DNA from 4 places in the Providencia hangzhouensis genome. Region 1 is predicted to be linked to each of the others. Evidence: predicted binding sites of a transcription regulator. Region 1 holds the regulator's gene; each other region holds the start of a gene.
What was found. The regulator Fur, encoded in region 1, represses iron uptake genes when iron is present. The targets are predictions, from matches to a motif close to ATAATAATGAGAACNACTATCAA.
Positions count from the first base shown of each region.

Region 2: a site for Fur is predicted at 6,324-6,346, ahead of ygiD (4,5-DOPA-extradiol-dioxygenase). Genes of this name have one in related genera too.
Region 3: a site for Fur is predicted at 2,059-2,081, ahead of ftnA (non-heme ferritin). Genes of this name have one in related genera too.
Region 4: a site for Fur is predicted at 2,991-3,013, ahead of feoA (ferrous iron transporter A). Genes of this name have one in related genera too.

Region 1 is NZ_CP135052.1:3,143,813-3,151,505, forward strand. Features, by position in the region: gene PZ638_RS14300 (HlyD family type I secretion periplasmic adaptor subunit) at 1-788, shown strand, start outside; partial or broken gene PZ638_RS14305 (type I secretion system permease/ATPase) at 792-2,890, shown strand; gene ybfE (LexA regulated protein) at 3,060-3,353, shown strand; gene fldA (flavodoxin FldA) at 3,508-4,035, shown strand; gene fur (ferric iron uptake transcriptional regulator) at 4,305-4,754, shown strand; gene PZ638_RS14325 (bactofilin family protein) at 5,391-5,924, shown strand; gene chiP (chitoporin ChiP) at 6,100-7,497, opposite strand.
Region 2 is NZ_CP135052.1:3,567,519-3,575,211, forward strand. Features, by position in the region: gene cpdA (3',5'-cyclic-AMP phosphodiesterase) at 1-619, opposite strand, end outside; gene nudF (ADP-ribose diphosphatase) at 763-1,401, opposite strand; gene tolC (outer membrane channel protein TolC) at 1,707-3,095, shown strand; gene PZ638_RS16220 (DUF1190 family protein) at 3,495-4,199, shown strand; gene PZ638_RS16225 (glutathionylspermidine synthase family protein) at 4,206-5,369, shown strand; gene ygiD (4,5-DOPA-extradiol-dioxygenase) at 5,451-6,254, opposite strand; gene ribB (3,4-dihydroxy-2-butanone-4-phosphate synthase) at 6,480-7,133, opposite strand; FMN riboswitch at 7,292-7,444, opposite strand; gene ubiK (ubiquinone biosynthesis accessory factor UbiK) at 7,677-7,693, shown strand, end outside.
Region 3 is NZ_CP135052.1:2,218,535-2,226,227, reverse strand. Features, by position in the region: gene copD (copper homeostasis membrane protein CopD) at 1-802, opposite strand, end outside; gene copC (copper homeostasis periplasmic binding protein CopC) at 804-1,190, opposite strand; gene ftnA (non-heme ferritin) at 1,428-1,931, opposite strand; gene PZ638_RS09980 (DNA polymerase III subunit theta) at 2,223-2,453, shown strand; gene yebF (protein YebF) at 2,533-2,898, opposite strand; gene PZ638_RS09970 (YoaH family protein) at 3,079-3,258, opposite strand; gene pabB (aminodeoxychorismate synthase component 1) at 3,383-4,753, shown strand; gene PZ638_RS09960 (CoA pyrophosphatase) at 4,746-5,306, shown strand; gene PZ638_RS09955 (L-serine ammonia-lyase) at 5,587-6,951, shown strand; gene manX (PTS mannose transporter subunit IIAB) at 7,633-7,693, shown strand, end outside.
Region 4 is NZ_CP135052.1:223,794-231,486, forward strand. Features, by position in the region: gene bioH (pimeloyl-ACP methyl ester esterase BioH) at 1-19, shown strand, start outside; gene PZ638_RS00995 (FeoC-like transcriptional regulator) at 68-301, opposite strand; gene feoB (Fe(2+) transporter permease subunit FeoB) at 313-2,631, opposite strand; gene feoA (ferrous iron transporter A) at 2,661-2,891, opposite strand; gene PZ638_RS01010 (Tex family protein) at 3,231-5,561, opposite strand; gene greB (transcription elongation factor GreB) at 5,730-6,215, shown strand; gene ompR (osmolarity response regulator transcription factor OmpR) at 6,332-7,051, shown strand; gene envZ (two-component system sensor histidine kinase EnvZ) at 7,048-7,693, shown strand, end outside.

The DNA.
Region 1 (7,693 bases):
AAGCTAGAAAAGACGAATTACTCACTATCAATTCCCTCATCGTAAACATCAAAAAGCGCCTCGATGCACACCATTCGTTAACTAAAAAGCAGTTGATCAGCCAGAAGGAATTTTTAGAACAAGAGCGAGAACTATTAATCGCTAAAAAAGAAAAAGTCACCAAATTATCTGAGCTCTCAATTCTAAAAAGCCAGTATCAAGCCTTAAATGAAAAGGTAGGCAGAATTAAAGCCCAAAAAAACCAAGAGTGGGATGAAAAATACAAACAAGCTGACTTTAAGCGGGCTTCCCTTGAGCAAGAACTATTAAAAAATAAAGAAAGAAACCAATTAGAAATCATACGGGCTCCCGTTGATGGCACGATACAACAGCTTGCTACACACACTATAGGTGCAGTGTTACAACCCGCACAGCAGTTAATGGCTGTAGTACCTAATAATCATGTTCAACTAGCTGAAATTAAAATCTTAAATAAAGATATTGGTTTCATCCATGAAGGGTTAAGAGCAGAGGTGAAAATAGATGCTTTCCCTTACACTCGTTATGGCACAGTTGAAGGGGAAGTGATTTCCGTCTCTCGTGACAGTACTCTCGATGAAAATCTTGGATTAGTGTTCTTAGGGCAAATCGGTCTTAAGCAAAAAGAACTAGTAGTTGATGGTGAGTCTATTGAACTGACACCCGGTTTATCCATTGTGGCAGAAATAAAAACAGATAAACGCCGTATTATTGATTACTTACTTAGCCCAATCAATGAATACACCTCAAACGCGATGAGAGAAAAATAATCGATGGAACAGTTAAATAATCATGGTTTGGATGCCTTAGTTTGGGTGGCTAAATATTATCAAAACAATGTTTCATCTGACCAACTAAGACATGCTATTGGTATGCAAACTTTATCCCCTACTGAGTGGGAAATTAGAGAATGCGCACAAATATTGGGGTATGAAACCGAGCTTATTGCAGCACAATATAAGCAATTAAGAACACTACCTTTGCCCGCTTTAATCTATATAGATGGTTTCTGGCAAGTAATTAGCCAAGAAAATGAATTGGTACTCATTAACCCGACTAATGATGAACGAAAACCTATTTATAATTCGATTGGGCATCAACAAGCTGAATTTGACATAGTACTCATTAAGGAGCAATTAGAACCGGAGCAAAAAAAGGCCTTTGGTTTTAGCTGGTTTATTCCCTCTATTTTGCGACAACATGTTAAATTACGAAATATTTTTATTCTCTCTGCCATTATTCAGCTTTTCGCCTTAATTAGTCCACTGTTGTTTCAAAATTTAATCGACAAAGTGTTAGTTGGCCGCAGTCTCTCAAATTTACACGTTATTGCATTGGCGATTTTTGCCATTGCTGTTGCAGAGCCGATATATGGTTTTATTCGTAATAAGATTTTTAGCCATAGTAGTAGCCAGATAAGCGCTGAATTATCAGGGAAAATTTATCGCCATTTAATGGCCTTACCTTTAAATTATTTTAAGCTAAGGCCAACAGGGAAAATTATCGCAAGGATCCGTGAATTAGCTCATATAAGGCAGTTTTTAACGGGCTCGACACTGATGCTATTCATTGACTTTATCTTTGTTATCCTTTTTGTCGCGGTTTTATTTTCCTATAGTAGTTTGATGGCTTGGATTTTATTGGGCCTATGGGGGTATTTTTTGTTTTATGGATGGTTTTAGGCCCAATCATTCGCCAACAAACTCAAAAATCTTACCAAGCCGATGAAAATGGTCTCACTTTTCTCACCGAAAGTATTACTGGGATTGAAACCATAAAAACGACAGCAACAGAAAAATACTTTAATCAACGCTGGAAAAAAATATTTAGCAAGCAGCTAACTCAAAGCTTTAAAGTATCAATGCGCAGTGAAGTTGCCTCTCAGTTAATGACTCTCGTGAGTAAAATAACTACCGCAATTCTTTTGTGGGTTGGTGTCAAGGAGGTATTAAACGGTGGGATTTCTCCTGGCGAATTAGTGGCATTTAATATGCTAAGCGCGCATGTTACACAACCTGTATTGCGATTTGCCCAGGTTTGGCAAGATTTCCAACATACCATCATTTCATTGCGTCGGGTGGGAGATATTCTTGATGAACCTGTAGAAAATGAACGTAAAGGGATTGCAAACACTTCAAATATTCACGGAAAAATCGAGTTTCAAAACATCCGCTTTCGTTATCAACCTGATACGCCTGAAGTTATCAATAATTTGTCATTAATGGTTAATTCTGGTGAATTTATTGGGATTACTGGCCCTTCTGGTTCTGGAAAAAGCACCTTAACGAAATTATTACAACGACTTTATGTACCACAACATGGGCAAGTTATTGTTGATGGCATGGATTTAGCTGTCGCAGATACTGTGTCATTACGCCGAAAAATGAGCGTTGTATTACAAGAAAGCACTTTATTCGTCGGTTCTATTGCAGAGAATATTCGTTTAAGCCACCCGCAAGCGACTCACGAACAAGTTATTCACGCAGCAAAATTAGCTGGAGCATATGACTTTATTATGGCATTGCCTGATAATTTTAATTATCCCTTATCAGAAAAAGGCTTGAACCTTTCAGGTGGTCAACGTCAAAGAATTGCACTTGCGCGCGCTTTACTCACCGAACCAGACATTTTAATTCTCGATGAAGCCACTTCTGCGCTCGATTACGAGTCAGAAGCTGCCATTATGGAAAATATGCCTTTAATTACGCAAGGAAGAACAGTCATTAGTATTGCTCACCGACTCAACACGATTATGCATGCTGATAGGATATGTGTTATTTGCCAAGGAGAAGTACACGAAATGGATACACACGAAAACTTGCTCAAATCAAATGGCTTATACGCCAATTTATGGCGCCAACAAACGCAATAACACGGATAAAAAAGCATCACACCTATAGCAAGTGGTGCTTTTTTACTAAAAGCGCTCATTTTACAACCGATTAAACCAAATCATCGTAGATGAAGCTATAGCACAAGGGGATTAGCTAGGGTATCATGGCGCGCTGAATTACTGGCACACCCTTTTAGCAGTTATAGACATGGCAAAAGAACAAACGGATCGAACTACACTAGATTTGTTCGCTGAGGAACGAAGGCCTGGGCGACCTAAAACAAGCCCGCTATCACGGGATGAACAACTGAGGATCAACAAACGCAACCAACTGAAACGAGATAAAGTGAAAGGATTGCGTAGAGTTGAATTGAAACTGAACGAAGAAGCTGTCGTGATATTGAATCAGTTAGCTGAAGATAAAAATATAAGCCGTAGTGAATTGATCGAAGAAATTTTGATGTCACAACTTGAGCATGTTAACACATCAATACTCAAATAACGTTATCTTGATAAATCACACAAATTTGACAGACTTAGCATCATTTTTTCGCCAGAATAAGGCGTAATATTCTATCTATTTTCGTTCTAAATGGGCTCTAGAAGGCGAATTTTCACCTCTAGTCCTCTTAGAAAAACAAGAGGTTAATCACTTTATGGCAGTCATAGGCATTTTCTTCGGAAGTGACACAGGTAACACAGAAAATATTGCCAAAATGATCCAAGAAAGATTGGGCAAAGATGTAGCAGAAGTTCACGATATCGCAAAATGTAGTAAAGAAGATATTGAAGCTTTTGATATTCTACTTCTCGGTATTCCAACTTGGTATTATGGTGAAGCTCAATGTGATTGGGATGATTTCTTCCCTACTCTCGAAGAAATTGATTTCGAAGGTAAACTTGTCGCCTTATTTGGTTGTGGAGACCAGGAAGACTACGCTGAATATTTCTGTGATGCTATGGGTACGATCCGCGATATTATTGAGCCTCGTGGTGCTGTTATTGTTGGTCATTGGCCAACAGAAGGTTATCACTTTGAAGTATCCAAAGGTATGGCAGATGACAACCACTTTGTTGGTTTAGCTATTGATGAAGATCGTCAACCTGAGCTAACTGATGAACGTGTTGATGCATGGGTAAAACAAATCTCTGAAGAAATGTCTTTAGCTGAAATTTTAGGCTAATAGATCATATAAAGAAACCTTACCCATAGATTGCACCACTGTCTTGTACAAAATGAATCACCTAAGCCAGTGGCGTAATCTAAAATAACCGATAAGGTATCCTAATAGGATAGGTTCTCAAGAGATTATCAAAATAATGAGACAATGCATGGTTTCTATTTTTATTTTCCATGCCTATAATTGTAAATCAGTTTAGAAGACAACTGTATTGATGTTAAAAATGTCTCATTATTGTTAAATTTATGATTTAAGATACAGGACAAACCCGCATGACAGACAACAACAAAGCATTGAAAAATGCTGGACTCAAAGTCACTCTTCCAAGATTAAAAATTTTGGAAGTACTTCAAGAGCCTGAGTGCCACCACGTCAGTGCGGAAGATCTCTATAAAAAGCTGATCGATATGGGCGAAGAGATCGGGTTAGCAACCGTATACCGCGTGTTAAACCAATTTGATGATGCAGGTATCGTAACCCGTCACAACTTCGAGGGTGGTAAATCTGTATTCGAGTTAACTCAGCAACATCACCATGATCATTTAATCTGTTTAGATTGTGGAAAAGTGATTGAGTTTACTGACGAATCCATTGAAACTCGCCAAAAAAATATCGCTGCTCGCCATGGCATTAAACTATCTAACCATAGTTTATATCTATATGGTCATTGCGCAGATGGTGATTGCCGTGATAATGCTGACGCACACGAAGCAAAAGAGTAATAGTATTCAACCATCGCTGATAAAACGTAATGGTTAAAAATACCAAAACCCTGATAATAAACTTTATCAGGGTTTTTTATTTTAAATATCCATATTTTTTTCACTCAATTAGTGATAATTTATGATGAATAACTTAAATTTAACTATTTATCACTACAATTTTTAGTTAATAAAAAATTTTCCTAGAAACTATAATAGTTGCAATTCAAATCAAAACCCTTATATTATTTCACTGATGAATATATTCTATCATCTAGAATTATACTTATATATCAAAGTGGTATATAAATAACATTATAGATGTTTTCTAATTTTTCATACTATATAAAAATTATTTTATTTCCTTTCTATTATTTTAACTATAATTTAGAAAGTTGATGATTCAAATGTAGCCATAAAGTTAAAATACACTTTAAATGCACAATTACATTTATTGACTAAACTAATTACGTATTTTAGTAATTTGTAAGAGATTATCTGATGAAAAAAACATATCTTTTTCTCAACACAAGTTTTTTCTTCTGGTTTCTTACTTTAATAGGGTGGTTTTTTAGCTATTTATCTATCACCTTATTTTCGTTCGTATTATCAGTGCTATTCTTGATCTTATACTTCAATCAAAAAAAGGTAAGTAAAATGTTCACCAAAAGACAAAACAAGCCCACGCCTACATCGACGTCCCCTTCTATAAGTAATGAGCCTGAAGTGACTGCAAAGATAGAAGAACAAATTACACTATCAACGCCTACTATTAGTGAAGAAAAATCGAATACGGTTATCTCTAGGGACGTTATTTTTGAAGGGAATATTACCTCTAATGAGCAAGTACATATCTATGGAAAAGTCATTGGAAATATAACAGGAAAAGATAATACTGTTAAAGTCATGTTAAACGGCCAAGTCACGGGAAATATTACCTGTAAAGAGCTGGTAGTTAATGGGCGTATTGAAGGTGAGTGCTTATCTGATACTATTTGTATTGAAAATAATGGCGAAATCCACGGTACTATCCATTACAGTAGCTTATCGATTAAAAAGGGTGGGGTTTTATCTGGCCATGCTCAAATTAAAAATCCTCCTCATCAATCGGAAAAAGTTACCATATTAAAAGATAAGCTAAAACAAGACGCTATCATACCCAATGAAAGTGTAAATAACGCTTCTTTGTAGTCACCATAAAAATAAGGTGAATATACCCACCTTATTTTCAATTTTTATATCAGTATTTACACTTATTAAAACATCTCATTAATATTAAAATATATAGCAAACCTCTTTCCTATCTAGGCAAATGACTGCCATAGTTCCCCTATAGCAGTCATTTGTTACTAAAATATTTTCTACTCTAGAATACAGTAAATGGCATCATTACCATAAACTTAATATCTTTTTCATCTTGGAAAATATTTCCATAACCACCACCATAACTCGGAATATCTGTATGATTATCATATTTGGTAAAATGTAGCTTAAATAGCGTATCTTTTGCTCTACCTGACTGCACGGTATATAAAATATCAAAGTTCCATGCACTTTCTTTTAAGCGTACATCTTGAGCATATTGGCTATTCGTACTTGGTTTAGCATCCCAACCATAAATATATGAGGTTCCGACTTTCCATCCAGCTAAATCCCAATTTTTTAAATCATACATAACACCAGCCATAACGGCTTTTTCATTATTAGCATTCCAGTCTGAACGGCCATCCCACCAAATATCCATGCGGCCATTTGATGTTGCCCAACCAGGGGTCATACGCTGTAGGAAATAACCTTGATTACCTTTAGCTTTTACATAGGTTCCCTCTAATTTAAAATCAAATTCATCGTAGGTGTAACCTAATGTCATCGCTTGCAACCAAGCTAAACCGTCATAAACATCATTAACTCCGCCGTCTGAAACTTTGTCTTTTGCCCCATAAAATTGATAAGACATACGTAAATCACGGTCTACAACAGGAACAGCATAGGAAACCTTGGCAAAATATTGGTCCATATAGCTTTTTGCTTGCCCATATGCCCCTTCAAGAACTAAGTTGTTTTTAAAGTCATATTTGAAACCAATTGATTGTAAATAGCTGATCCCAGTTTTACCATCCGCTTCACGAAAATCATACATACTGCGGTACCAAGGTGCTTTATAGCGGTCGGTCCACATATAGGACATGCTGAGTTCACCATTTTGCTCAAAATCAAACACCCCGCCCACCTCTAATCCACGGTATGTTCCAGGCATATAACTCCAATGGGATGCTAATAGCGTTTGCCCCGTTGGTTGAATATAGCCGCCTCTCCCCCAGAAAGGGCCATATTTCAATTTTGCAGCCGCTTTATAAAAAGTCACACCACTACGATCCCCTGTCCATTTTTCATCCCAACGTGATTTTGCGTCACTAAAACCGATTTCATTTGGTGCAGCAGGCCCACTGTTCGATAGCTCAATAGCTGTAAAACCCGCTAAATCAAGCCCAATAATGTCCTGAAAATAGCCGGATGAGAAATCTAGGCTGGCATTAAACGTTGAGTGTTTAAGATTATCCGCATACTTTTTATATTTATCACTATTAGAGTCTAAATCTTTACGTGAACGATCTCGTTGCCAGTAGTAAAGGCCACCAGTAAGTTTTGAATCTTCAAAAAATTGCTCCGCATGCATGATTGGCTGGTAACCAATAGGTAGCATCGCTATTGCGATTTTTAAGACGAGCAATTTCCTGCCAGTATTGACATTTTTATTAACCATTCTTGTATTCCTCTAATATTTTTTAATTTTATTTTTCGGCCGAAATACGATTTAACTTTCCATTTAAATCTAAATATTCACAATGAGTTATGCCTCTTGCGATGTATTTAGCCTATTTTTTGCAACGCGAATTATCAACACAGATACAGGCTTTGTTGCCAAAATATGATCAACGACACATTAATTTTAATTAATT
Region 2 (7,693 bases), 420 kb from region 1:
CTTGGTGAATATGGCCACATAGCATCGCTTTAACATTTGAGTAGCTTTTTAAATAATCAGCTAAAATATGTGAATTTCTCAAACTGTGCTGATCAAGCCAAGTACAACCCGAGGCTAGAGGATGGTGATGCAGCATAATCAATGTAGTACGTTCAGGTTCAGCATCTAAGCTGGCTTTCATCCACTCTAACTGTTGCTCAGAAAGCTCGCCATGAGGTACATCTTGAAGTTGGCTATCAAGCATCAAGATTTGCCACTCATCACCAATTAAAACTTGTTTAGCGCTTGAAATCCCAGCAATTCTGAGTGTTTTGACCATAGCCGGTGGATAGTCATGATTACCAGGAAGCCATACGCAAGGAGCAGGAATACGCGCAATACCATCCGCAAAATGCTGATAAGCTTGTGGTGATTGGTCTTGAACTAAATCCCCTGTCGCCACAATTAAGTCGATTGGGAGATTTTCCTCTGAGATAGCATCAAGTACCGCCTGATAGCTACGGTAAGTATTTACCCCTAAAAGCGTATTTTCTGTATTAGCAAAAAGATGCGTATCAGTAACCTGTAAAATTCTCACAACTTTAGAGTTCTTTGCAGTCACTTCAAGCTGGCTGTCCAAAAGTATTCCTTTTCTTAAATATTATTTAGTACCTAATCTATTCATTACAACTATATAAAAGCTCAACATACTTACAACTATCTTAAAGCTTTACTTTCTAACTTTCTGATAATCAGCACACACTTCATCAGATTAATCGTTATTTAACACAGTTTCATCCACTTTTCATGAAGTTTTTGATAGTGAAGTTGTAACCATTGAATCGCTATCACTGTTGCTGCATTATCAATTGTGCCGTCTTCAACCCATTGAAAAGCTTGCTCTCGACTAACCACATGTACGCAAATATCTTCATTTTCTGACGCTAGCCCATGAACACCTTTCGCTTGGCTGCTATCAACTTCACCGATAAATACATGCATACGTTCAGTCGTACCGCCAGGGCTAGAAAGATAACTTACCGCTTTTTCAGTGCGACCAATAATAAGCCCAGCTTCCTCAACGGCCTCACGACGAATAACCTCTTCCGGTGATTCGTTTTGCTCTATCATTCCAGCTACTGCTTCAAGTAACCAGGGTGTTTCACTAGTCTCAATCGCTGGCAACCGAATTTGTTCAATTAAAACAACACTATCTGCTTTCGGGTCATAGGGTAAAACCACGCCAGCATGGCCGCGTTCAAAAACTTCACGGCGAATTTCTTTACTCCATCCCCCCGCGAAAAGGCGATGACGAAATTGATATTCAACCATTTGAAAAAAACCGTTAAATAATTTACGCTTGGATATAATTTCAACATCATTTTTGCCGTATTTAATTGGCTGCTCTATTTGTTTTGTCATTTCATTCTCCAAACCCAATTATTCCATCTTAAGGAAATAATTGTGGATTAAAACAGTTTTTAAGGTTTTTTAACCTTAGATGAGGTAATGTTTAATAAATTGAGACAAAATGGCACAAAAGGCTACCGTTAATAGAAGTGATACTCTGTTACAATAAGCGCCATTATTCAAATCAAAGAGCAACGTAGTGTCTGTTTTTAATAACTGTCTCTAAAACGGATAATTTAATATCTATCGCCTAGTTAGGCATGGTACGTTTTAGGCAACAGACTCAACTTAATTTGCTGTTTAATCAAGGAATCAAAATGAAGAAACTGCTTCCCCTTTTAATTTCGATGAGTTTTGTGGGTCTCAGTACCAATAGCTATGCAGAAGATTTACTACAGGTTTACCAAAAATCCAAAGAAAGTAACCCTGAATTAAGAAAATCATTAGCTGAACGTAATCAAGCTTTTGAAAAAATTAATGAATCTCGCAGCCCATTATTGCCACAATTAGGTTTAGGTGCAGGAGCTAGCTACGGCAGTGGTTACCGTGACGCAAGAAATACTGAAAGCACAGGTTTAAATGCTTCACTGAAACTCACTCAAGTTGTGTTTGATATGTCGAAATGGCGTCAATTGACTATCCAAGAAAAAACCGCGGGTATTTCTGATGTCACATACCAAACAAGTCAACAGCAATTAATTTTAGATACTGCAACTGCGTATTTTAATGTGTTAAAAGCGATTGACGCGTTATCTTATATTGAAGCAAATAAAGAAGCCGTTTATCGCCAATTAGACCAAGTTACACAACGCTTTAACGTTGGCCTTGTTGCCATTACCGACGTGCAAAACGCCCGTGCAAACTATGATAGCGTTATTGCACAAGAAGTCGCTGGCCGCAATGATTTAGAAAATGCGATTGAAAAACTGCGTCAAGTCAGTGGCGTGTACTACAGCCAACTTGCTTCTTTAAATATCGACCGCTTTAAAACCAATGAGTTGGGCGATATCAACGCTATCCTAAAAGAAGCAGAAGAGCGTAACCTCAGCCTATTAAGCGCACGTTTAGCACAAGATGTTTCTCGTGAAAATATTCGCTTAGCAGAAACAGGCCACATGCCAACAGTTAACTTAGATGCATCAACATCAGTCACAAATAGTTACCAACACGGCAGCGGTTATAATACTCCATATGGTGGTGGTGCGACCAACAGCTATAATGGTCAAAATAGCATTGGCTTAAATTTAAGCATTCCACTGTATACTGGTGGCGCAGTCAGTTCTCAGGTTGAACAAGCACAATATGGTTTCCAAGGTGCTAGTGAACAACTAGAAAGCGTTTACCGCAATGTGATTCAGTTAGTTCGTTCATCATTTAATAACGTATCATCGTCAATCAGTAGCATTAATGCCTACAAACAAGTCGTTGTTTCCGCACAAAGCTCATTAGATGCGATGGAAGCCGGCTATCAAGTAGGAACTCGTACCATTGTTGACGTGTTGACAGCAACAACTGCGCTATACCAAGCGAAACAAAACCTGTCTAATGCACGTTATGACTACATGATTAACCAACTGAATATCGAATTTGCTCGTGGCACATTGAACGAAGACGATATTGCCCGCCTAAATGCGAATTTAGGTAAAGAGATTTCAACCTCTGCAAGTAGTATTATTCGTAATACCAACGCGCCAAAAATGAATTAAAACTCTTAGTTTATTTGAAAATGATATAATGGCCCGCTTATATAGCGGGTTATTTTTTGAAGGAAGCCAAGTAAATCGTTTAGAATTGCTAATTTGCACTAATTGAACCGCTTACAACCCCTTTTCATTAGCCTCTGGCACAAATTCAGTTAATTCTCACTCTTATTACTGCGCGCTAGAGCAAAAAACAACCAATAGTTAACACATTGATATAAAATAAAAATATTATTTTTCCCTTTAACTAATACCATGCTAAATAGGAAAAAATAGCAAAAAGTTATCAAAATGATAAATTCAGCTCATTTCTCCTATATTTCTGCTTTAATTTTCAGCGTTTATCCCCTATCCTAGAGCTAACATCTAAAAACATCTTACTTAATTAAATTCAGGGTAATTACCATGACCATGAAGCGTACCAAAGATATTAATCAGAGCGCCTTCCGTAAGTCTTGGCGTTCATACCGTTTAGCGCCTGTGGCTGTTGCGGTCAGTGCCGTATTTATGCTTTCCGCTTGTGAAGAAAGTGATGAAACCGTCTCATTGTACACAAACGCACAAGACTGTAGCCAAGCGAACCCATCACAAGCAGAACAGTGCACTATCGCCTACAATAATGCGCTACAAGAAGCCGCTAAAACTGCACCTAAATATGAAACTCAAGCTGACTGTATTGCTGAGTTTGGTGAAGCTATGTGTACTCAAGCTCCGGCTCAAGCAGGTATTGCAGGCACTAGCTCAACAAATGGTGAACAAACGGCTCAAGCACAAAGCAGCGGCGGTAGCATGTGGATGCCATTAATGATGGGTTATATGATGGGCCGTATGATGGGCGGTAGCGCTGCATCACAACCATTATTCAGCTCAAAAAACCCAGCTAGCCCTGCCAATGGTAAGTTTGTTGACGCTTCAGGTAAAAGCTATGGCCCTGCTGTTGCAGGTGGCCGTTCCATGAGCGTACCAAAAACAGCCATGGCACCTAAACCACCAACAACTTCAACAGTTACCCGTGGCGGTTTTGGTGACACCGTAAATAAACAAGCGATGGCACAGCGTTCATCTTCTTCTGCAAAATCAACCTCTTCTTCCCGTTCGATGGGTGGTTGATAAGTAATGAAACGAGTTCCTATAGTAGAGCGCCCAAACTGGCGCGAAAAAGCTTCTGAGTTTGGCTTTGAATTTCATACTATGTATGGTGAGCCCTACTGGTCAGAAGATGCGTATTACCAATTTACTATGGCACAAATTGAAGAAATAGAAGATGCAACCGAGCAGTTGCATCAAATGTGCCTAAAAGTGGTTGAACGTGTTGTTGAAAGCGATGAGTTAATGGCACGTTTTCAGATCCCTAAGCATTGTTGGGAATTTGTTCGCAGCTCATGGAAAAGCGAACAACCTTCGTTATATTCTAGGCTTGACCTCGCTTACGATGGTATTAACCCTCCTAAGCTTTTAGAAAATAACGCGGATACTCCAACCTCATTATACGAGTCTGCATTTTTCCAATGGATCTGGTTAGAAGATCAAATTGAAGCAGGGAAATTACCTGAAAATGCCGATCAGTTTAATAGTATTCAAGAGCAATTGATCGAACGCTTTACGCAATTAAAAGATCAGTATGGTTTTCGCTTGTTGCATATGTCTTGTTGCCGTGACACTGAAGAAGATCGCGGTACCGTTCAATATCTACAAGACTGTGCAAATGAAGCGGGTATTGCCACTGAATTCTTATATATCGATGAAATTGGCCTAGGTGAAAAAGGTGAGTTTTCGGATACCCAAGATCAGGTGATTAGCAACCTGTTCAAGTTATATCCATGGGAATTTATGCTAAGAGAAATTTTCTCGACTAAATTGCAAGACGCTGGCGTACGCTGGTTAGAACCTGCATGGAAGAGCATCATTTCTAACAAAGCCTTATTGCCTATGTTATGGGAAATGTTCCCAGATCACCCAAATTTACTGCCTGCCTATTTTGCGGATGGCAAAACCCAGCCAGAACTCGAAAAATACGTTATTAAGCCATTATTTTCTCGTGAAGGCGCTAATATCCGTATTATCGAAAATGGTAAGGAAATTGCAGCCGCAGACGGCCCATACGGCGAAGAAGGTATGATTATTCAACAGTTCCATCCACTTCCACAATTTGAAGGTAACTACACCTTAGTCGGAAGCTGGTTGGTGAATGATCAACCTGCGGGGATCTGTATTCGTGAAGATAAAGAACTGATCACTCAAGACTTATCACGCTTTTATCCACATACGATCATCGACTAATCGTATTTAACGTTAAAAGGAAAGCCCAAATATAGCAATATGATTTGGGCTTTTTTGTTAGTCAATTCTATAGCAGAAAACTTACCCTACCTGAATAGACAACATACTTAACGATGCTGACACAATTCCCTCAATCGGTGTACTGATCTCTTCTTGCCCATCCCAAGTTCCTAAAATAGGTAAAATAGGCAAGTAATGTTCTGGTGATGGGTTCGATAATTTGCCATCCTCCCGTTCTAATCCTTTAGTCAGTGGGTGAGGCGTTTCATGACTTTGCAGATTGTCATATACAAATTTTTCAAAAGATATTGCCCACGGGTACGGCTCAGCATGAGAGTTCTGCCAATTCATCGCCCGTAAATTGTGGACAACATTGCCACTGCCCATAATCAGCACGCCTTTCTCCCTTAAAACACTCAATTTTTTACCGAGTTCATAGTGCCAAGTGGCGGGCTTGCTACCATCGATACTCAGTTGGATCACGGGGATATCCGCTTCTGGATACATACGCAGCAAAATTTCCCATGTACCGTGGTCTAATCCCCACTCTTGTTCATCAAGGTAAATTGGCTCAGGGGCGAGTAATGAAACAACTTGCTGAGCTAATTCAGGAGAACCAGGAGCTGGATATTCGATTTGATACAAGGCTTCGGGGAACCCGCCAAAATCATGAATCGTTTTTGGTTTTAACATCGAAGTCACAGCAGTACCGCGCGTATACCAATGGGCTGAAATCACCAAAATTGCGCGTGGCCGAGATAAGGCTTTACCGAGATTTTCCCACGCTTGAGTGTAAGGGTTATCCTCAATCGCATTCATAGGGCTACCATGACCAATAAAAATGGCAGGGATCTTATTTTTTACCATCGAAGTATTTACTGACATGATGATTTCAACTCCAACTCAATTAGTTTCTCCCTACAGCATACGCTTTCCAGCAAAAAACACAGTGGGCTAATTATGAGTATGATCATCAAAAAAATTGAAAAGGCCACGAGGTGTGCAACTCAGTGGCCTTTATAACATTCTATATGCTTAACAGACTATTTATTACCTAAATAACTAAAACCATTACATTAGATAATATTCAAGATATGACGAGAAAAAAGATTAGCTCGCTTTCTTTTCCTGCAACTGACGATACTGAACTAAGTCTTCAATCGTCACCACAGTCAAACCATGTTGCTGACCAAACGCAGCCACTTCTGGGGTACGAGCCATAGAACCATCATCATTGGTTAACTCACACAGCACACCGGCTGGCTTGAAACCTGCTAATATTGCTAAATCGATAGACGCTTCAGTATGACCACGACGCGTTAATACCCCGCCTTCACGGCCACGCAGAGGGAAAACATGTCCTGGATGATTAAGGTCTGAAGGAACGGCGTTATCTGCAATTGCGGCGCGAATAGTAGTGATACGGTCTGCGGCAGAAACTCCTGTCGTCACACCTTGCGCGGCTTCAATGGTCACAGTAAAACCTGTTTGATTTTGGCTCGTATTGTTATCTACCATCATAGGTAGTTCGAGTTGCTTGCGGCGCTCTTCAGTAATACAAAGGCACACGATCCCACTGCTATAACGAATGGTAAATGCCATTTGCTCGGCGGTCATAGTTTCTGCTGCAAAAACTAAATCGCCTTCGTTCTCACGATCTTCATCATCAAGAACAAGAACACCTTTACCTTGGCGTAATGCCTCGATAGCATTTTCAACACGTTCGATAGGATTGCCAAATACAGAAAGTAGCGAATGATCCATGGTAAAAAACCTCTTAAATAGTTATTAACTAGTTACCAGAATCAAGGCAGTCTTAGGAATACGAGAAATGGTGAATATATAAATAGCCAATAAAAGGCATTTACCTATTCAGGTATGCAGAACACTATTGTGCGTAATCGCACAAACATGCAGATACTGTTAATTCTCTCCCATCCGGACTATAACCGTCGGCCCCAGATTCACACTGGGTCTGCTGACCTTTACCATAAAAATGATAAAGCGCTCGCGGGCTTCATGCGTGATGCATGTTTACCGCCGGTGGGGACTTTCACCCCGCCCTGAGATATACGCAATTAATATAACGCCAATAATTCAAGTTCGCAACGATGATAATCAAAATTGGCGAATGACTCACACTTTTAGCCAAAAAATATGAATAAAAACTTAGAGTTATCAAGGTTAATTTCACTACCGGCTCTAAACCTCTCTCTAAATAATTCAAGCTAGCGCAAGGCAGCAAGAGGTATTAAACTAGTCCCAACAATTCACAACAATATTTTGATAAACTTAAGGACCCGCGAAATGCTCGATCCGAAAAA
Region 3 (7,693 bases), 930 kb from region 1:
CCCGCCCTTTTTGCTTAATAATCGGCACGATGTAATAGCGATTGATAATAGCCAATAGAAGCATTCCTCCCACTAAAATGATCTTAAACCAAAGTAGTGATTGGTATTCAGACCCTGAATAGTTTAATGGCCAGCCAGGTAAGAGCGTTATTGCGCTAATGACCCCTGTAATAATAACCAGTGCAACAGCGATATGGCCATAACGCGAAAAACGCATCATGGTATTCACAATGTGTTTATCCATCCCTTCGACCATTTCTTTTTTATTGCGTAAAAATTGAATGCAAATTAAAAATGGCCACAAACCGCCAAACCAATAGGCTGAACTAATAAGATGAATGAATTGATTGATGCGGTGGAGGGTTCCGAGTAAGCCATCATGCATAGCCGCGTGCCCAATAAAAGCATGCAAACCAAGTAGGATCACTGAAAAAACCAATATGAGTTTCAATCGCAATTGGATTGGTTTTACAAATAAAACCAATAACAATAATACAGATGACAAAAGTTCCCAACGCCATACTTGACCGAATGACGTCCCTAAAACCCCTTGCCATATATCCAAATCGATACTATCTTGCCAACCATCTCCCATCAGGCCTGCTTGTGCAAGCATCCAACCAAAAGTTGTTAACACGGTAACGATGGCGCAGAAGAAAATACCTTTATTCAAATAGCGGCTGAGCAAATAATTAAATGGCTCACGACTAAGTACCACTGCAAATATTGACATTCCACACATCAATATTGCAGCGATAAAATGAATAAAGCGAATAAGGGTATAAAAAGCTTCTAGTGACATATTATTTCACTGTAAAGCTATACGTTCCTTTTGTTTTGTGTCCATCGACAGAAACGACGCTCCAATTAACGTCATATTTCCCAGCAACGAGCTTGTCTTCCACAGGGACAATCACTTTTGTATCGTTACTTGGGTCTAACATTGCTTTACCGGTTTTCACTATTTTATTTTCAGGCCCGATAATACTGACCTTAGTGAAATTAACTTCAATGCCTTCAGAAAAGCTTAATGAGATAGACTCTGGGGCTTGCTCTACTGCCGTACCTTCAGCAGGAAGTTGGTCTTTTAAGTGCGCATGTGCAAATGCCTGTTGGAAAGACATACCTAAAAAAAGAACTGCGACTGCGCTAAGTTTGCGCCATGAAGATTTAATAGGGTTAATTGGCATAGTAACCTCTTAATTTGCAGGTGAATTTAGAATAATTACCAATCATTATACGGAAAACAAACCATTTTACTGCTTAAAAATGGGTTTTATCGGCCTATCCTGTGAGTTTTCACACAAAATGAAAAGAAAAAGACTTATGAACATTGAATTGCAGGATTCATGCCCATAAGCCTAGAGAGGTCTTTATGTTTTACATGGAGATAAAACGATATTTCTATTTACTTACTGGCGTGTAGATTAAACATGTGTTGCCGCTGACATGTTTTTCAAATCTTTATCTAACAAGAATAGTGCCTTACCAGACTCACCCACCATATCCAGTTTATCCAGTACTGATTTAAATAATTTCTCTTCTTCGTGTTGCTCTGCAACATACCATTGTAAGAAATTAAATGTAGAATAATCTTGTGTTGTCATTGCTAAATGAGCCAATTTATTAATTTCACGAGTAATTAATTGCTCATGTTCATAAGTTTGATGAAATACATCGCTAATTGATTTGAAATCAACTGGTGGCGCTGCAATTTGCCCTAACAGGGGTAATGCCCCAGTGTCACTAAGGTAATCAAATAAACGCTGCATATGTTCCATTTCTTCTTGTGAGTGTGCTTTTAAGAACGCTGCAGCACCTTCATAGCCTTTGTCACTACACCAAGCGCTCATTTGCAAATAAAGATTTGCAGAATAAAATTCAAGGTTTAATTGTTCGTTTAATTTTTTGACCATATCTGTAGTTAACATATTTATGCCTTATCGATTAATTATTCATGAGTATATTATGCACAGTATTAAAACAATTAAAACCCTAAAACAATCTTAAAACAAAAAAATCCAATTTACTGATAATTAATAACTTTTGTTAAAAACAATAATAATCAATCTCATTATCTTTCCCTGTTTTTTCCCTTAATTACTAATATATAAATAGAGAAATTTAACTATTGTTTTTCATTATTCCAATTAAGGTATTGAGATTTTTTCTCATTATCCAGTTACAATAATGGCGTATGAATTTAACAGTAGAGATCAAATATGAGCCATAATCTTGCTTTATTGCCTAAAGATGAAATGGATAAGGTCAATGTCGACCTTTTAGCTTCCGGTGTTGCATTTAAAGAACGCTATAACATTGCCATCATTGCTGAAGCTGTTGAGCGAGAACAACCTGAGCACTTAAGGGAGTATTTCAGGGAGCGATTAGTCTACTACCGACAACTGTCGCAAAACTTTGCACGTATGCCTTATGAACCACGAAATCGCTAGTCTCACGAAGACACAAAAGAAATGATACAAAAAAGGGATAACCTTAATGGTTACCCCTTGATTCTCAAGATTAAAAAATTTATTTCGCCGTATTATATGTCACTGTATTATTTTGGCAGTCTACCGCGACTGAATAATGTAAGTCAGATTTTGCACCACGAACAACTAACGGTACCCTGTAGCCTGTTTCGGTTTTAGTGACTTCACTATCATTGACCCATGCAACCGCTTTCTTGCCTAAAGCCGCTTTTTCATCTGTCCAGCGAGGTAAACGATTATGCATAAAATCGCTTTTCACTTGTGCTGCAATTTGTGGCTCAGTTAACGTACCACAACTGACGAAAGGCGCTGCTTTACCTTCTTCATTATTTGCGCTTAACGCAAAAGAGCTAAAAACCAGCGCACAAGTACCTAAAACTACAGCAATTTTTTGATTCGCTTCCATACCATCCTCCGATACCTATTACTAGGTAAAGATTTTTGATTAGTTTAGCGGCATATTTCAGCCTATCAGATACCAGTTATCTTCTGGTTATTATCTAGTCTTCATTGATAAATAGAATGACTTAACTAATATTAATCTATCAGGTTTATGCATGGATGTTAATAGTATGTTTACAGATTATTAATTTTCATCATCAAAACGAACATGGATTTGCTCTTTACCTTGGTGCTTTTCTCTAATTTCTTGAGCAACTAATGCAATTGCCTCACCACTACTCATACCTTCCGCCATCAATTGATGAATTTTTTCAACTGCTTCTTGCTGTTCTTGGTGATTAAGTGCTGGCATACCAGAAAACATGGTTTAAACCTCATGAATAAAAGACTAAAATCAATAGTTAACATTTTAACATCTCTTCGATTATTAAGATAAGAATATATGTTAATCTGTATTGATTCACTTGCGGAAATTTAGACTCATCATTATGGTTATCAAAAAAATCCAATTACCTTATAGCCCAAACACTGCCATTGATTATTTTACCCCACTGGCACACCAGCCATGGGCGATGTTACTGCATTCAGGCAATGCAAAACACTCACATAATCGCTTTGATATTATCGTTGCTGACCCTATTGCCACACTGACGACTTATCAGCTTGAAACAACTATCTCAGAGCAAAATCAGGCCCCTATCGTTTCTGAATCAGATCCTTTTGAACTTCTTCAAGGGTTGCTTGATAAATACCAACCGAAATACCAGGAAGAGACCGAATGTCCCTTCAACGGCGGTGCCCTCGGCCTTTGGAGTTATGATTTAGGCCGGCGCATTGAAAGATTACCTGAAATTTCAACCACAGAACTACAATTTCCAGACATGGCGATTGGCATCTACTTGTGGGCACTTATCGTTGATCACCATAATAAAACAACTACATTAATTAGTTATGATGATGTTGATGCTCGGTTAGCTTGGCTACATAGTCAAAAAAAGGGCCGTAAAAACAAATTCCAATTAACCTCGGCATGGAAATCTAATATGTCTGAAGAGACATATCATCATAATATTGCGCGCATCCATGAATATTTACGTAATGGTGATTGCTACCAAATCAATTTAGCACAAAGGTTTAAAGCCAAGTATAAAGGAGATGAATGGAATGCATTTTTAGCGCTACTTGAGCGTAATGGTGCTCCCTTCTCTTCTTTTATACGTCTCCCCGAAAATGCGGTTATCAGTATTTCACCGGAACGTTTTATCTTTCTGCAAGATGGGGATATTCAAACCCGCCCAATAAAAGGAACGCTCCCGCGCCTAGATAATGAACAAGATGATCTTGCACAAGCTGAAAAACTGGCTAATTCAGTCAAAGACCGCGCAGAAAACTTGATGATTGTTGACTTGCTACGCAATGATATTGGTCGTGTTGCCAAACCGGGCACGGTCAGTGTTCCTGAATTATTTGCTGTTGAAGCTTTCCCGGCAGTACATCATCTGGTTAGTACCGTCACGGCAAAGTTAGATAGCCAATACCGTGCAACTGATTTATTACGAGCGTGTTTTCCTGGGGGTTCAATAACCGGCGCACCAAAAGTGCGTGCAATGGAGATAATTGAAGAATTAGAGCCCCATCGCCGACATGGCTATTGTGGAGCAATCGGCTATATTAGTTTCAATGGTAATATGGACAGCAATATTACTATTCGTACTTTACTGACATATAAAAAGCAGGTTTATTGTTGGGCTGGCGGTGGTATCGTTGCAGATAGCCAAGCAGACAAAGAGTACCAAGAAACCTTTGATAAATTAAGCCTGATTTTACCTTTATTAGGAGCGCTCAATAACGATGACTGAACTGAATAACTTTATCAATCGTTTTCAGTTTACTTTGCCGGCTACCCGCCAGTCTGGACCTAAGGCGGGTAAATCGGCAGCCGTTCTTTTGCCCATTATCAATAAACCCAATCCGACATTACTTCTCACACAACGCTCTCCTTTTTTACGCTCCCATGCAGGCCAGGTCGCATTTCCAGGAGGGGCAAGTGACCCGGAGGATGGTACGCTTGTGAATACCGCACTGCGTGAAGCATATGAAGAAGTGGCCATCCCTCCTGAAAAAGTCACGGTACTGGGTCAGTTAAGCCCCTTGCAAAGTTATGGTGGCTATGAAGTTACGCCAATCGTCGGTTTGGTACCAAATAACATTCAATATCAAGCCAACCCTAGTGAAGTCGCTGCTATCTTTGAAGTTCCCTTATTTGATGCCCTTTCATTACAACGCCATAAATATGTCGATATTAACCGTTCAGGGCGGCATAACCGCATCTTTTTTTATTGGTATAAGGGGCATTTAGTTTGGGGGTTAACCGCTTCAATTATTCACCAACTTGCTTTGCAATTGGATTAACACTTAACACAACTTTTCACCATACAATGTTACTATTGCAGTAAAATCTATTTAAGATGACAAAATATCACGTCATATATGACAAAATATATCTCTACCACTTGTCGCTTTTTTAGCCACATCACAGACATTTTGTGCTATTTACAATCAATTACCCTTCAGCAACTACCTTATTTCAAAAAATACTTTAAACTTACTGGTTAACACTACTAAATAACAGTAAAGTAGCGCCTTTTAAAATAATGCACTACATTTTCATCTTTTTTTTAAGGAGTCCTGCGTGATAAGCGTTTTCGACATGTTTAAAGTGGGCATAGGCCCTTCAAGCTCTCATACCGTTGGTCCAATGAAAGCTGGGAAAGAATTTGTCGATGATTTAGTAAGCAAAAATTTATTACCTAACGTCACTCGTATTTCTGTGGATGTTTATGGGTCATTATCGCTTACTGGAAAAGGGCACCATACTGATATCGCCATTATTATGGGGCTAGCAGGTAACTTACCTGCCACTGTCGACATTGAATCCATCCCAACTTTTATCAAAAATGTAGAAGAAACAGAAAAGTTATCATTAGCGAATGGTCTTCAGGTCGTTGACTTCCCTAATGAGGGTGGCATGAATTTTCGTCAAGACAACCTGCCATTGCATGAAAATGGCATGACAATTCATGCTTTTGCAGGTAATGAAGAAATTTACACCAAAACTTATTATTCCATTGGTGGTGGTTTCATTGTCGATGCAGAGCATTTTGGCGAATCTACTCTTGATAGCAAACCGGTCTCTTATCCATTTAACTCTGCTGAAGAGCTACTACTAAATTGTAAAAAATCAGGCCTTTCGATTTCTAGCTTAATGATGAAAAATGAGTTAGATCTTCATTCTAAAGAAGAGATCGAAGCCTATTTCGCTGATGTATGGCAGACAATGCAAGCCTGTATTGAGCGTGGTTTAAGCACCGAAGGTGTATTGCCGGGCCCATTGCGTGTTCCTCGCCGTGCACCGGCACTAAACCGAATGGTCACTTCATCAAGTAAGCTATCTAATGATCCGATGAATGTGGTTGACCTGATCAATATGTATGCCTTAGCAGTGAATGAGGAAAATGCAGCAGGCGGCCGTGTTGTAACAGCACCGACTAACGGTGCGTGTGGTATCGTACCTGCCGTTTTAGCGTATTATAATCATTGCATAGAACCGGTAACGCCAGAGCTGTATATGCGTTATTTCTTAGCTTCAGGCGCCATTGGTATTTTATACAAAATGAATGCTTCCATTTCAGGAGCTGAAGTTGGCTGCCAAGGGGAGGTCGGTGTAGCATGCTCTATGGCTGCAGCTGGTCTGGCCGAATTATTTGGCGGTAGCCCTGAGCAAGTTTGTATCGCTGCTGAAATCGGCATGGAACACAATTTAGGTCTAACTTGTGACCCTGTTGCTGGTCAAGTACAAGTTCCTTGTATTGAGCGTAATGCAATCGCATCTGTTAAAGCGGTGAATGCCACACGTATGGCCCTACGCAGAACAAGTGAGCCACGGGTTTCACTTGATAAAGTCATTGAAACTATGTACGAAACCGGGAAAGACATGAATGCGAAATATCGTGAGACATCCCGAGGCGGGCTAGCCATCAAAGTACAATGTGACTAATTTTATTCTCAATTAATTTAAGCCTTAAGCACCCTTTCCTATTCTGTTATGTCTTTGAACAGTATTTTGAGGGTGCTTTTTTAATCTGCATTAAAAAGTTTTCTTTATTTTTTAGTCACCTTTCTCTTCCTAAACGCTCCAATTCACCTAATCAATTACCCATAATTTTTTCATTGAATTAACTCAGTTTTCTTATACTCAACACATCACATCAAAACGAAATTCATACTATTTTGTGCTAAAGATTGTTTTGTGCTGAACAAGAGATAACTAATTTCCACTAAAAATTGATTAATTTTCACTCTAAAAATCAATATGGCACTATTTTATTTACTTTTTTTGTTACCGATAACACAAAAAGAAACCAGCAAAAACAAAATAATCAGATTATTTATTTTATTTAATTAAAATAAATAGCAGAAAAATGCAATTCGATATCAATTTTTAGGTGTATTCTTATTTTTCTGACGCGAAACAAGTTTTTAGGATAATGCAAGATGATATGCTAATAATGTAATTGATACTAACAGTGCCATAAATGAGTTTATGGCTATTATAAGACGTTTGTAATTATTCAGCTAAAATTATCATACAGGGGAAACTGATAAAAAGGAGTCTAACTTAAGTGTCCATTTTATCGACAGATAATGTTTTGTTTTATCTATCTATGAGGGAAAAATAGTGAGTATAGCTATTATGATTGGTACACACGGAGTCGCTGCAGAGCAGCTTCTTCGAACAA
Region 4 (7,693 bases), 1.6 Mb from region 1:
AAGTCGTACCGAGGAATAAATAAAAAAAATCAGCCTAACTTGGGGCTGATTTTTTGTGGTGTCTCTATTATTTGATTTTATACACAAAATGAGCGCAATCAGTGCTTTCAGGGCAACCTTTACAGCTATTGCCTGTTAAACAAGCACTGATATCGACTTGTTCAATTTTTTCTAAACTGACTAGCTTCTCAACCATTGCTTTAATTAATGGGATTGGCGTATTTAGCTGCTCACTAAGTAGTGCGATGTCAGCTTGCCCATATAAGGCGATTAAATCTCTTATTTGTAGCAAGCTGGTCATCGTTTCATTCCTTAGTGGCAAGCATCTCTTGAACAGCCAGAGCATTGCTCTGCGGTTTTGCTCTTGATATTCAAGGTTACGCGGCTACGCATGCGACGTAAGAATATAAACAAGGCAAGGTTGAACAGGATAACCGCAGTAATGGTAATCAAGCTACTTTGTGGGTGTTCGCTGAAAGTCGCTGTTTGGTAAAATAGAGCTGCAAGACTATAAGCCACATTTAAACCCCACAGAATGGAGAAACTCATCCAGCTTTTATTGGTTTCACGTGCGATAGCCCCCATCACCGAGACGCAAGGCACATACAGCAAGACGAAGATGAGGTAGCTGTAAGCTGCAATTCCTGAACCAAATTTTGCTGCCATGGTTCCCATTGAGCCGGATTCCATCTCTCCATCGCCTTTACTAGCTTCGATAGGGTTTGATAGCGCGCTTAAGGTAAAGGTTTCTTTTAAGCTATCCCAAGTTTCAGAAACCGCATCTCCCAGTTCTTCCCATAAATTGAAAGATTCTGCATCAAACGGCTCAGAAGTAATGGCTTCAGCGGTATACAGGGTGTTTAGTGTTCCCACTACCACCTCTTTGGCCATTGCCCCGGTAATCAACCCAACGGTCGCTTGCCAGTTATCAGCATGCACGCCAATAGGTTGTAAAGCAGGGGTTATGACTTTACTGACAGAAGCCAGTGCGGAGTCATTAATATTATCAACAGGCTTACCAGAGAAAGAAAAGCTATTTAATGCACCAATAAAGATACTGGCAACGATGATGACTTTACCTGCACGTACCACGAAGCCTTTGAGGCGTTGCCATGTTTGAATCAGTAGTGTTTTGATGTGTGGCACATGGTAAACCGGAAGTTCCATGATAAATGGAGAGGCTTCGCCACGCATGAGGGTATGTTTTAGTAGTAACCCAGTTAAGATAGCGACAACAATCCCTAAAATATAGAGAGAAAAGACCACACTTGCCCCATTTTTGCCAAAGAAAGCGGCAGCAAAAACGGCGAAAATGGCCAGTCTTGCACCACAAGACATAAACGGAGCCATTAATACAGTAATTAGTCTTTCACGGGGTGCGTCTAACGTGCGGGCACCCATAATGGATGGTACGTTACAACCAAAACCGACAATTAAAGGCACGAAGGATTTACCCGGTAAACCTAGTGCTTGCATGAGGCGGTCCATTACGAAAGCCGCTCGCGCCATATAACCCGAGTCTTCTAGTATTGAAAGGAACAGGTACATCATCCCGATTTGTGGCACTAACGGTAAAACCGTGTTAATACCGCCACCAACACCTTGAGCAAGGAAAATAGTTAGCCAATCAGGGAAGCTGAAATAATCACCTAGCCATTGAATTCCATGGATAAATATCGCTTCTGATGCGCCTTCAAAGAAGGGTTGTAAGGCGCCGCCAATGTTGATGGCTAAGACGAACATCAAATACATCACAAACAAGAAAATTGGTACGCCGAGCCAACGGCTCAGAATAAATTTATCCAGTGATTGTGTTAGTCGATTTGGTTCAGCGGCACTATTGTTAATCGCAGCATTGCAAATTGTGGCAATAGATTGATAACGTGCGTCGGCAATGAGTAATTCAGGTTCTTCGTTTAAGCTTTCTTTCAGTGTTTGGCGTATCGCCAGTAATTGCCCTTCAGATACTTCAGCGCGTTGGCGACTATAAATATCCCCTTCGAGGATCTGTAATGCTAACCAGCGGCGTTGCTGGTGGCTAAATTGTTGTGCTGAAATTTGTTCAGATAATGAATCCACTGCCTGTAATAATTGGGGTGGATATTCCACAAGGGCTTGCTGGCTATTTTGTGGATGTGTATCAATGGCTTTTTTCAGTTTATCGATACCAGTTGCTCGAGTTGAAACCATTGGGATCACAGGGCAGCCGAGCTGTTTTTCTAATTCAGCGATATTAATATCAATATGTTGGCTTTGAGCGATATCCAACATATTCAAGGCGACAATACATGGAACGCCTAACTCGACTAATTGTAATGTCAGATAAAGGTTACGTTCTAAATTAGACGCATCGACAACATTAATGAGCATGTCTGCCTCACCACTTAAAATAAAGTAGCAGGCGATTTGTTCGTCGAGAGAGGTTTGTTCAGAAATCGTGGTCAGAGAATAGGTGCCAGGTAGGTCAACGAGCTCGATTTTATGGTCATCTGTATGGAAGCGACCGACTTTTCGTTCAACAGTGACCCCAGCCCAGTTACCGACACGCTGTCTTGACCCTGTGAGCTGGTTGAATAAGGTCGTTTTGCCTGCATTGGGGTTACCAATTAAGCCGATGGTTAAACGTTTCATAGTGTTTGCCAATAATAAAAAAGAAATACTTAAGCGGTGGTCGCTTCATCTAGGTTGAGTAGGGCGAGATCCTTTTTGCGTAGCACTAAGCTGACACGATGAGTTTCTATTTGTACAGGATCGCCAAAAGGCGCTAAACGCACCACTTTAAAGACAGAACCCGGAAGTAAACCGAGTGAAAGCAGTTTTTGTCGGTATGCAGGACTGATTTCTGGGGAGAAACCAAGTATTTTGTAGCTGCATTGAGGAAGTATTGCCATAGTGTCTTCCTAATCATTTAATTCATAATGATATCGATGACAATTGTTAATGATTACAATTGCTCAGGTAACGAGACCACCAAACAACAATAAATCTAATTAACAATGAGAATCATAATCATCCACCTTTTATTATATTTAGCCTCTTTTTTCGTCAATTTGACTTGATATGGATCAACGAAGCATTGAGTTTGCGGTGTTTCGTTAGCAAAAATAATGGTGGGGTAAACGGGGGAGAGGGTTTAATTATGCCTAATATATTGGCTGGGGTAATTAATTACAGCATTATTTATTGAAATAGGCACCACAACAGGTACATTACGATGCCTATTAACAGAGTTAACGTTTCTTGCCAAATGCAGCAGCAAGGGCATCACTCATGGCACTATTACCTGAAGATGCGTTGTTTTGGCGTGAACTTCCTCTTGATTGAGGTGTTCTACGCGTATTTTTTTCCTGTTCAGGGGCGGCACGGCGAGGAGAACTATTAGAATCCCCCGCTTGCTCATCTAAACGCATCGTTAAAGCGATACGTTTGCGTGCAATATCAACATCTAACACTTTTACTTTAACAATGTCGCCCGCTTTCACCACCTTGTGTGGGTCTTCGACATAACTATTTGAAAGTGAAGAAATATGAACTAAGCCGTCTTGGTGAACACCAATATCCACAAAAGCGCCGAAGTTGGTCACATTAGTGACTGCGCCTTCTAATATCATGCCAGAAGTCAGGTCATTCATCGTTTCTACACCTTCTGCGAAGGTGGCAGTTTTAAACTCAGGACGTGGGTCACGACCCGGTTTTTCCAGTTCTTTAATGATATCAGTGACAGTTGGAACCCCGAATTGCTCAGTAGTAAAGTCACGTGGGCTCAAGGCATTAAGCACCTGTGAGTTACCCATAATTTCTTTGAGCGGCTGGCGGACTGACTCAAGAATTTTTTCAACAATCGGGTAAGCTTCAGGGTGAACAGTAGAAGCATCTAACGGGTTTTCACCATTGGTGATACGTAAGAAGCCCGCACATTGTTCAAAGGCTTTTGGCCCAAGGCGTGCAACTTTGAGTAACTGTTTTCTATCACTAAACTGGCCATTCTGGTCGCGCCAGTCCACCACGTTTTGCGCAATCATTTTGCTTAAACCGGCAACGCGAGTCAGTAAGGCAACAGAAGCGGTATTCAAATCAACACCAACGGAGTTTACACAGTCCTCGACGACCGCATCGAGTTTACGCGCTAACTGAGTTTGGCTAACATCATGCTGATATTGGCCAACCCCAATGGATTTAGGATCAATTTTCACTAATTCAGCAAGCGGGTCTTGTAGGCGACGAGCAATAGATACGGCACCACGTAAAGACACATCTAAGCTAGGAAACTCCAAAGCCGCAAGTTCAGAAGCGGAATAAACAGAAGCGCCAGCTTCGCTGACAATGACTTTCTGTGCAGTGACTTCAGGGTACTGTTTTTGTACTTCAGCAAAGAAACGTTCCGTTTCACGAGAAGCGGTGCCGTTACCAATCGCTACTAATTCGACGTTATGTTTTTGGCAAAGTGCCGCAACGATGGTTGCCGCTTTTGCGGCTTGTCCGGTATGCGGATAAATCGTATCCGTCGCAATTAATTTACCTGTCGCATCCACAACTGCGACTTTCACCCCAGTACGTAAACCTGGATCTAAGCCCATGGTGGCACGCATTCCCGCTGGCGCCGCCATCAGTAAGTCACTAAGGTTACGAGCAAACACGTTAATAGCTTCCTCTTCAGCTTTTTCGCGCAGTGAGCTCATGACCTCTGTTTCTAAGTGCAGTAATACTTTGACACGCCATGTCCAGCTGATCACGGCTTTACGCCATTGGTCAGCCGGAGCATTATTTAAACGAATATCTAAATGGCGGGTGATAATTTCTTCGCAGTAACTTTCTTTTGGCGGTTCATCGAACTGCGGATCACAGTTTAATGAAAGTTGTAAAATTCCTTCGTTACGACCACGGAACATCGCAAGCGCTCGGTGAGAAGGGACTTGAGCAACAGGCTCGTGATGCTCAAAATAGTCACTAAATTTTACCCCTTCTTCTTGCTTACCTTCTGCAACAACAGAAACAAGGTGGGCATTTTTCCAAATATAGTCACGAACTTTCGCTAAAAGTGCCGCATCTTCGGCGAAACGCTCCATAAGGATATAACGAGCACCATCTAAGGCGGCTTTGACATCAGCAACACCTTTATCTGCATCGATATACGTTTTTGCAAGTTCGTCAGGTGATTGGCTAGGGTCATTCCATAAGGTGTCCGCTAAAGGCTCAAGCCCTGCTTCGATAGCAATTTGCCCACGGGTGCGACGTTTCGGTTTATAAGGAAGATACAGGTCTTCAAGTTCGGTTTTATTAAGCGTAGTGTCGATAGCGGAGGCAAGCTCTGGAGTCAATTTACCTTGCTCTTCTATCGATTTGAGAATGGTTTGTTTACGGTCATTTAATTCGCGCAAGTACCCTAAACGGCTTTCTAGCTGGCGAAGCTGAGTATCGTCCAACCCACCGGTAACCTCTTTACGGTAACGTGCAATAAACGGGACAGTATTCCCTTCATCTAATAGTGTGATGGCAGAAAAAACCTGTTTCGGCTGGGCTTGCAGTTCCGCTGCAATAATTTGGCTTAGAGTTTCATTCATGTCGAGTTTAAATACCTACTGAAAGAACAGTTAAAAAATTTACTGCACTGTTATACTTGGTGGTAACGAGAATTTCCAGACTGAATTTGAGCCTATTGGTAGGAAAGTCTCAGATTATGTTCTATAAAATACTATAATTATGGTTTCACTGATTAATATTCAAAGGTTATGACTAAAAGTCTTTTAATTACACGTGAAGGTTGGGATGCATTAGATAAAGAGCTGAAATACCTGTGGAAGGAAGAACGTCCTCGGGTTACTCAATCTGTTTCAGAGGCCGCAGCTCAAGGGGATCGCTCAGAAAATGCAGAATATATTTACGGCAAAAAAAGGTTGCGCGAAATTGATAGACGCATCCGTTTCTTATCCAAAAGATTGGATCAATTAAGGATTATCGAGCCTGATCCTCGCCAAGAAGGCCGTGTGTTTTTTGGAGCATGGGTTAAACTAGAAGATGAAAATGAAAATATCAGAATATTCCGTATCGTCGGTGCTGATGAATTCAACCCTACAAAACAATGGATTTCAATTGATTCTCCCGTAGCACGAGCCTTGATAGGTAAACAGGTTGATGATGAAATAACAGTAAATACGCCAGGAGGGCAGGTGACTTATTTTGTGTTAGAAATAAGCTACCAGCCACTAACCACCTGAAGTGTAAAATGATTCATTAAATCCTACGTTAGTGGTAAATTAGTGAGCATTAATATTGTTTTACTTACATTCATTAAAAAAATAATTTGAAAGATGCACATCTTGAGGGCTACAAAATGCAGGAAAGTTATAAGGTTCTTGTCGTCGATGATGATATGCGTTTACGTGCACTGCTGGAACGTTACCTCACTGAGCAGGGTTTTCAGGTAAGGAGTGCCGCGAACGCAGAACAGATGGACAGAATCCTGACAAGAGAATCTATTCATCTGATCGTCTTAGATCTAATGCTACCGGGTGAAGATGGCTTATCAATTTGCCGTCGCTTACGTAGTCAAAATAACCCAATTCCTATTATTATGGTAACAGCGAAAGGCGAAGAAGTTGATCGCATCGTTGGCTTAGAAATCGGTGCGGACGACTATATTCCAAAACCTTTTAATCCACGGGAATTGCTAGCTCGTATTCGTGCAGTTTTACGTCGCCAAGCTAATGAATTACCGGGTGCGCCATCTCAAGATGATGCGATAATTACTTTTGGTAAATTTAAATTAAATCTTGGGACACGAGAAATGTTCCAAGGTGATGAGAATATGCCATTAACCAGCGGTGAATTCGCGGTGTTAAAAGTGTTGGTTTCTTACCCAAGGGAACCGTTATCTCGTGACAAGTTAATGAGCTTAGCGCGAGGTCGTGAATACAGTGCGATGGAACGTTCAATCGATGTTCAAATTTCACGTTTACGCCGCATGGTTGAAGAAGACCCAGCACACCCTCGTTATATCCAGACGGTTTGGGGCTTGGGCTATGTGTTTGTTCCTGATGGAAGTAAAGCATGAAGCGACTGAGGTTTTCAAGGCGTAGTACATTTTCTCGCTCGTTATTTTTATTTGTAGCCTTACTGTTTGCGAGTCTCGTGACCAGTTATATGGTCGTGTTGAATTTTGTTGTAATGCCTAGCTTACAGCAATTCAACAAGGTACTGGCATACGAAGTAAGAACATTAATGACAGAGAAAATGGTTCTACAAGATGGAACCTCAGTGCGGGTATCTCCCGCGTTGCGTAAGAAAATCTACAATGAATTAGGAATTACCTTTTATGCACATTCAGCGGCGATGGAAGAAGGACTGAATTGGGCAAAAGAGTATGATTTTCTAAGTGAACATATGTCGGAATATATTGGTGGTAAGGCGAGTGTTCACCTTGAATTAGGCCGAGAATACCCCATTCTATGGCTAACGTCTTATCTCGCACCTGATATTTGGGTGCGAGTTCCACTGACTGAAATCGGCCAAAATCAGTTCTCCCTTGTTTTTCGCTATACATTAACAATTTTTCTCACCATTTTTGCAGGGGTATGGTTGTATATACGCTACCAGAACAAGCCGTTGCTTGAATTGGAATACCACGCAGGTGAAGTCGGCAAAGGGGTAATTTTACCCCCAATGCAGGAAAAAGGCGCCACTGAGGTTAGAGCTG